One region of the Streptococcus oralis genome, then DNA from elsewhere that is predicted to be linked to it. Evidence: predicted binding sites of a transcription regulator. Region 1 holds the regulator's gene; the other holds the start of a gene.
What was found. Region 1 encodes NrdR, which represses ribonucleotide reductase genes. Its sites were predicted from a motif close to ACACNATATATNGTGT; they were not measured.
Positions count from the first base shown of each region.

Region 2: a site for NrdR is predicted at 2,040-2,055, ahead of nrdD (anaerobic ribonucleoside-triphosphate reductase). Genes of this name have one in related genera too.

Region 1 covers NZ_CP065707.1:1,045,369-1,049,584, forward strand. The annotation lists gene I6G42_RS05130 (hypothetical protein) at 1-122, opposite strand, end outside; gene I6G42_RS05135 (ABC transporter ATP-binding protein) at 138-833, opposite strand; gene I6G42_RS05140 (GntR family transcriptional regulator) at 838-1,203, opposite strand; gene nrdR (transcriptional regulator NrdR) at 1,344-1,817, shown strand; gene I6G42_RS05150 (DnaD domain protein) at 1,818-2,981, shown strand; gene dnaI (primosomal protein DnaI) at 2,982-3,878, shown strand; gene I6G42_RS05160 (NADPH-dependent oxidoreductase) at 3,875-4,216, shown strand, end outside.
Region 2 covers NZ_CP065707.1:213,869-218,084, forward strand. The annotation lists gene nrdD (anaerobic ribonucleoside-triphosphate reductase) at 1-1,982, opposite strand, end outside; gene I6G42_RS01085 (damage-inducible protein CinA) at 2,099-3,655, opposite strand; gene I6G42_RS01090 (hypothetical protein) at 3,692-3,835, opposite strand; gene cls (cardiolipin synthase) at 3,910-4,216, opposite strand, start outside.

The DNA of each region.
Region 1 (4,216 bases):
GTCTGACTAATACCAGAAATGGATGCACCAATCAAAACCGAAATTGCAAGCACAGCACCGTAGAGAGCTAGATACCATTTGTTAACATTTTTAAATTCATAACGAACTAAATTCCAAAACATAATAATCTCCTTTAACTAAGCTTTGAACTCCTGGCGGAAGAGCTGGTCAATCGACTCACCTGACTCATAACGAATATCATCAACATTTCCTTGACGGACAACTTTTCCATTATTTAGGAAGATGATTTCATCCAAGATCGGCTCAATATCTGAAATCAAGTGGGTAGAAATCAAAACAGTTGAAGTTGGTGAGTAGTTGTTGATGATGGTGTTCAAGATATAGTCACGGGCAGCTGGATCCACACCACCAATCGGTTCGTCGAGCACGTAGAGACGAGCTTCACGGCTCATAACCAGGATGAGCTGAACCTTTTCCTTGTTTCCTTTTGACAATTTCTTGAGACGACTGTTTTCATCAATGCCAAGATCTGCTAAAAGATGCTGAGCCCGCTCAAGATTGAAATCTTGGTAGAAAGTTTTAAAGTAGGTCAGTGCTTCTTTGATTTTCATCTGTTCATTCAGATAAGTCGTGTCTGGTAGATAAGAGACAATGGCCTTGGTAGCAGGACTTGGATCCATGTTGTTAATAAGGACACGTCCTTGATCTGGTTGAAGGAGGCCATTGATTAGTTTGATTAGGGTTGTTTTCCCAGATCCGTTCGGACCGAGAAGCCCGACGATTTTTCCAGCGGGAATCTCAAGGGAAATATTGTTAAGGGCTGCTGTAGCCCCATAGGATTTGGATACATTTTCAAATGCTAGTAATGTCATAATTTTACACTCCTTTAATGTATTCGCTGAGCACACTTGGCAGTTCTTCTTTTTGATAGCCGAATTGAAGCATACCCGTTACAAAGTTTTTCAGTTGCTCCTCAGAAAGCTGTTTGCGGGACTGAACGATGAGATCTAAGTCCTCGGTGACAAAACGACCAGTAGTCCTCTTGCTATAAACGAAGCCCTCGCGCTCAAGATCAGACAAGGCACGCTGAATTGTGTTGGGATTGACCCCAGCCTCGCTCGCTAGTTCCCTTACGGTTGGGAGCTGTTGGTTGGGTTCCAGTTCATGGGAAACAATCTGTAATTTGATTTTTTCCATAATCTGCAAATAAATGGGTTTTGTATTATCAAATGACCAGGACATCATAGTCTCCTTTCTTTTTCTTTATTGTTCTAATTAAATAATACAATAAAACAAAAAACTTGTCAAGTAAAAATAAGAATTGTTTTGGGAATTGCTCAAAAAATGGTATAATGAAAAGGAAACGACAAGGAGGGAAATGCATGCGTTGTCCAAAATGTGGGGCTACCAAGTCTAGTGTTGTTGATAGTCGACAAGCCGAAGAAGGAAATACCATCCGCCGAAGACGTGAGTGCGACGAGTGTCAGCATCGTTTTACAACCTATGAACGAGTAGAAGAAAGAACGCTGGTTGTCGTCAAAAAAGACGGTACGCGAGAACAATTTTCGAGAGATAAAATCTTTAATGGGATTATCCGCTCAGCCCAGAAGCGCCCTGTGTCAAGTGATGAAATCAACATGGTGGTCAATCGTATCGAGCAAAAACTCCGCAGTCGCAGTGAGAATGAGATCCAAAGTGAATATATTGGTTCTTTAGTCATGGAAGAATTGGCGGAGCTGGATGAGATTACCTATGTTCGTTTTGCCAGTGTTTACCGTAGCTTTAAGGATGTGAGTGAGTTGGAGAGTCTGCTCCAGCAGATCACCCAGTCCTCTAAGAAGAAAAAGGAAAAGTAAATGAAGCCAAATGACCGTTTTTCTTTTCTAAAGAATAATCGGGTGTCGCAAGATACCTCTTCTCTGGTGCAGTGCTACCTCCCGATTATCGGTCAGGAGGCACTGAGCCTCTATCTATACGCCATTACCTTTTGGGATGGTGGGCAAAAGGAACACCTCTTTTCCCACATCCTCAACCACTTAAACTTTGGCATGCCGACCTTGCTCCAATCCCTCAAAGTCTTATCTGCTTTGGATTTGTTGACCCTTTATCAGAAGGAGGATGTCTATGAATTGCAGCTTCATTCTCCCCTTTCCAGTCAGGAATTCCTAAATCATTCTGTCTATAGTAGACTTTTGGAGAAAAAGATAGGTGATACAGCTGTTTCTGCCATGAGGCAGGCTCCAAGTGAGGGAGAAGTACTCTCGGTTTCTTTGAGTCAAGTCTTTCCAACCCTGACTGAAGAAGTGACACCAATCGAGTCAAAAATCAAGATGAAAAATGATTTTGATTTAGAGCATTTTCAGCGGCTGATGGCTCGGGATGGTTTGCGTTTTGAAAACGAGCAGGCAGATGTTTTGGAATTGTTTGCCATTGCGGATGAAAAAAAATGGACCTGGTTTGAAACCTATCAACTAGCCCAGGCGACAGCGGTGGCTCAGGTTATTTCAGTCAAACGCATGCGTGAAAAGATAGCACAAAAGCAGGTATCTTCGGACTTTAGCCCCAAAGAAATGACCATTATCAGGGAAGCCAAAAACAAAACTCCCCTACAATTTTTAGCGGAAATCAAACAAACGCGTAAGGGGAACATCACCCAGAGCGAACGGGAACTTCTTCACCAGATGGCGTCTTTAGGCTTGTTGGACGAAGTCATCAATATCGTCTTACTTCTAACTTTTAACAAGGTTGATTCGGCAAATGTCAATGAAAAATATGCCATGAAGGTCGCAAATGACTATGCTTATCAAAAAATTCGGACAGCAGAAGAAGCTGTGCTTCGGATTCGAGAGCGTCAGCAAAAAGGGCAAGAAGACCAAAAATCGAAAACTAGCTCGACTAAGACCAATGTTCCCAAGTGGAGTAATCCAGAATATAAAAATCAAACCAGCGAGGAAACTCGTCTGGAACTAGAACGCAAAAAACAAGAAATGTTAGCCCGATTAGAAGAAGGAGGAGACTAGATGGAAAGTGTGGGTGACGTTATCAAACGTCAGACAAGTCGTTTTCAGTATCAGGACCTAGTCCAGCAGATTATGAAAGACCCAGATGTAGCGGCTTTTATCCAGAAAGAATCCCTCAGTCCAGAGGAGTTAAATCGTAGCATCTCCAAGTTCAATCAATACATCACAGAACGGGATAAGTTTCTTCGTGGGGATGCCGACTATATAGCGCGTGGCTATAAGCCTATCTTGGTCATGAATCACGGTTATGCGGATGTGTCTTATGAAGAAACACCAGAACTAATCGCGGCTGAAAAAGAGGCAGCTATCAAGAATCGTCTCAAGTTGATCAATCTACCAGCAAGTCTAAAGAAAGCGAAATTGGCTCAGATTGACCTAGATGACTTAGGACGTTTGCCGATTTTTGAGAGACTCTATTCTTTTGTTGACCTTTACCCAAGTATCCGAAAAGGTCTCTATCTTTATGGAGATTTTGGTGTCGGTAAGAGTTTCATGATGGCGGCCTTAGCTCACGACCTATCTGAAAAACGTGGTGCTTCAACAACCATTCTCCACTATCCAAGTTTTGTCATTGATGTAAAAAATGCTATCGGTGAAGGATCTGTGAAGACTTTGGTGGATGAGATCAAGTTAGCAGAAGTCTTGGTCTTGGATGATATTGGTGCAGAACAGTCTACCCCTTGGGTGCGTGATGAGATTCTCCAAGTCATTCTTCAGTACCGCATGCAGGAAGATTTGCCGACCTTCTTTACTTCCAACTTTAATTTCCAAGATTTGGAAAAACATTTTGCCAAAGGAAAGAATGGGAATGATGAGACTTGGGAAGCTAGACGGGTTATGGAACGAATCCGTTATTTGGCTGAGGAGACAAGACTAGAAGGAGAAAATCGCCGATGACAGAAACCATTAAACTGATGAAAGCTCATACTTCAGTTCGTCGTTTTAAGGAGCAAGATATTCCTCAAACAGACTTGGACGAGATTCTGACTGCTGGGCAAATGGCATCATCTTGGAAAAATTTTCAATCTTATTCTGTGATTCTTGTACGTAGTCAAGAGAAGAAAGATGCCTTATATGAATTGGTTCCTCAGGAAGCCATTCGCCAGTCAGCAGCCTTTTTGCTCTTTGTTGGTGACTTAAACCGAGCTGAAAAGGGAGCAAACCTTCATACGGACACTTTCCAACCCCAAGGAGTAGAAGCTCTCCTTATCACGTCTGTGGATGCTGCGCTTGCG
Region 2 (4,216 bases), 830 kb from region 1:
TTGTAGCAACGATCAATCGGGGTATTGGTTCCTAGATAGCCAACTCGGTCATAGGCATAGTCCCAAACAGCTTCCAGGGCTTTTGGATTTTGTTGAAGAACCGGATACTCACAATAATGAATGAAACCACCTGACGCACCTGCTTCTGGATAAACTTTCTCAAAGTCTAATTTTTCAAACGGTGTTGGATTTTTACGGACGTCATAGTGGAACGAGTTGGTGTAGTATTCCTTATCTGTGATGTCAGGAATAGAACCAAACTTCTCTGTATCCAAGCGACAAAAGCGGTCTGTCAGACTTTCAGACGGTGTGGAGTAGATAGAGAAATGGTAACCATATTGGTCAGACCACTCTTCCACACGACGTTTCATATCGCGAATAATATCCAGTGTGAATTCCTTGGCTTCAGGATTGCTTTCCCAGCTGTTTCCAAAGAAGACTGTAGCCACTTCGTACAAACCAATGTAGCCCAGCGAAACTGTCGCACGGCGATTCTTAAAGAGTTGATCTACACTTTCTTCTTTTCCGAGACGGCGACCGAAGGCTCCATACTGATAAAGGATCGGAGCATTTGCGGGTGTTGCTTCCTTGGTCCGTTCAACGCGATAAACCAGAGCATCTTCTGCGATGTTCATTCGTTCGTTAAAAATTTCCCAGAACTTGTTCATGTCGCCTTCGGATTCGAGGGCGATACGAGGCAGATTGACTGTCACAACACCTAGATTCATCCGACCCGAATTGACCTCTACACCATTCTCATCCTTCCATCCTTGAAGGAAAGAGCGGCAACCCATAGGCACCTTGAAAGAACCTGTCAGCTCGATAATCTTATCGTAGGACAAGACATCTGGGTACATCCGCTTGGTTGCACACTCGAGAGCCAACTGTTTGATGTCATAGTTCGGAGTCCCTTCTTCCAAGTTAAGGCCTCTTTTCAGCGTAAAGATGAGTTTAGGAAAGATAGCTGTACGGTGTTCTGAACCAAGCCCCTTGATCCGAATAGTCAAGATAGCCTTTTGAATTTCACGCTCAAAACGACTGGTTCCTAGACCAAAACCTAGTGAAGTAAAAGGTGTTTGCCCATTTGAAGTGAAGAGGGTGTTGATTTCATACTCGAGAGATTGCATGGCATCGTAGATATCTTTCTGCGTTTTCTTCCATGCGTAATCTTCCCGTTTCTCAGGCAAGACCCACTCTTCCGCATCCTTGAGGTGTTTTTGGTAATTCTTCTCCGCATAAGGAGCCAAGACCTCATCGATACGGTCAGCTGAGCAGCCTCCGTACTGGCTAGAAGCAACGTTGGCGATGATTTGTGAAATTTGAGCTGTCGCAGTCTGGATAGACTTAGGACTCTCTACCTCAGCATTTCCAATCTTAAAACCATTTTCCAGCATGCCTTTAAAATCAATCAAACAGCAGTTGGTCATCGGAGTGTAGGGGCTGTAGTCCAAGTCATGATAGTGGATATCCCCCTTTTGGTGAGCATTGGCTACGTGCTTAGGAAGCATTTGCAGCCCGATTGATTTCCCAACAATCCCTGCTGTCAAATCACGCTGGGTGTTAAAGACATCACTGTCTTTATTGGCGTTTTCATTGACAACTGCCTGATCTTTATTGAGAAGTTTATGAATGCTAAAGTTGATATCTGTCGCTTTTGAGCGCTCAAAATCCCTTTGTGTCCGATAAGTGATATACTCCTCAGCTAGCGCATATTCTTTGGCTTCAAGGAGTTCATGCTCTACGATATTTTGAATCTCGTAAATCTTGACACCTTGAGGGAAACGACTGTGAATTTCCGCAACAATACGCTCAAGCAGTCCATTTAGACGTTTTTCGACCAAGGGTGTCACATCCATGACTTTGTCGGCCGCCTTGTGGAGAGCCTTGTCAATCTTGTCTACATCAAACACTACACGTCTACCATCTCGTTTTTCAACGAACAAAGTGGGAACGGTTGCAAGGTTTTCTTCTAATACAATCATATCCATGCTCTTTTCTATTTTTCTTCTTAAATGATATTATACCACTCTAAAAAGAAAAATCAATATCTTGTGTTAAAAATTCTAAAATTTTTAAAAATACACAAGATATTGATTTGTTATTTAGATTTATAAAGCTTGAATTCCTTACTATCCGTCTGAACAAGCTCGTATTTTTCACTAAGTAGGCTCTCTACATCCGACCACAAGGCAACCTTTTGATTGACCAAAATCATCTTCGGTTGATTTTCTTTCAAGTCATTGACTAGTTTCGTTTTATTCTCGTCGCTTGCAGTATAGAGTGTTGGTGTTACTAGAGAGCTTGGTGTCAAGCGTTCACTTGCGCGGTAGAAATCTGGCCGATTATCCCAAGCATAGACACGATCCTCAGAACTCGTTTGCTGTTTGACCAAGCTAGCAAGCTGCTCGCGTTCCTGATAAGTACTTGGATGCGAAATATAGCGACTCAAAACAGGTAGGAAAAGTAAATAGACTATCGCAACTAATGGTAGATAGAAATTTCCCTTGAGGTAGCGACCAAAGAGTGATGAAGAGCGGACTCTTCGTCTACTACGACTGATACGATCAGGGCTTCCTTCTTTGATGTTGGTTAACAATAACAATGTCAGAAAGGGCAAAATCGCTGCCAAACGTGAGCCATGCAAAGGTTCCTTTGAAAAAATTAACAAAGCAAGAGTTACTAATAATCCTAAAATAGCGCCTATTGAGACAGCAGATTGTTTGGCCGGTTTAGATTGAAACAATCCTGAAAAGATCAATGTCAGAATCCCAATACCGATGGATAGCAAACCATAGAAAGCAGCATTCTCCATAAGATTGGCATTTGAAAATAGACTAAGCGTATCTATTGGATACAAAGTATGGCTAATCGCATCACCAAAAGTTCCTGTTAATACAGTATAATAGCCAATTGGATAAAAAAGGAGAGAAAATCCTAGAGCTGATGCGAAAAATTGATACAAACCATGAGCAAATTTACGCTTGGCAATATTAAATCCAAACAAACTCAGGGCAAGTGTGGCTGCAAACAAGGCTGTGGGAATAGGTGATAGGAAGAAAGCTAATGCTAAACTCATCCCAACTCGCAAGAAACCTTTATCGTTACTTGGATCATCCAGATAGTCAGCCACTAGGCTAAAACTATAAAATAGAAAAGGCAAGGCCACAGCCACTGCATAGCTACCACCAAATCCCAGACTGCCCACAAGCAGATAAAAAACCAGCAAAAGCTGTCTAGCCTGCTCTCCCTGACCTGTCAAGGTATCTGCGGACTTGAATAGAAAAACACCAGCTCCGAACAAGGCCAACCACTCCACCAAAGCAAAAAGAATACTCCCTTGAGAGAGATAGATTAGTACGTAATAAAGCAGTCCATTTGAACCATAATAATCCGTGTAAATCTGCCCACTCTGATGTAGCGCCCAACCAGTATAAAGATCTTGCATCTGTTGGGGGCTCACCAAACCAAAGATCAGAGGCAACATGACAGAAACAGCTGTAGCAGCCAGACTCCAAATTGCCATACTAAAAAACGGAAGCGGAGTTCGTTTCTTCTTACCTCGCTCCAGTCCAAATTCAGACTCTTGATCCAGCCGTTCCCGATACTGGTATCGAAATTCTTCTAGCTGTTCGTCTTTTTCCTCGTATACGTTCATTCAATTTCTCCTAGTAAGTTTATCTGTTTTAGTATATCAAAATCTTACAGGAATGTCAGCTAAGGATTGATATTTCCTTAACTTCTTATCTAGCTCAGCATAGCGTTCAATCTCTCGAAAACGGTGTAAACTGCTTGTTTGAAACTCTAGGATAAAATCATATTCTTTTTGATTTAGCATTTTCATCCTCCTGCTTATCTATTCGCAAAAAGACAAAAATAAGATCCAGCCTTGGGCCAGATCTTGGTTGGTAGTTAGAGCATAGGCGCAAACAACTGGACAATTTCCTTGATCAAGCTTTGATACCAGCTTGTTTTGATGGTGTGAGGATAGATTTCTTGAGAAACTTTAAAAATCTCTTTGAAGTCCCTCTCAATATCGATGATAGACTGCGTTTTATAAAGCAAAACGCCATTTTCATAGTGGTGGAGCAAGCTCCGATAGTCAAAATTGATGGTTCCCACAGTAGCCACCTCTCCATCGACAAGCATTTGCTTGCTATGAAGAAATCCGGGACTGTACTCATAAATACGAACCCCTGCAGATAGCAAATCTGGATAG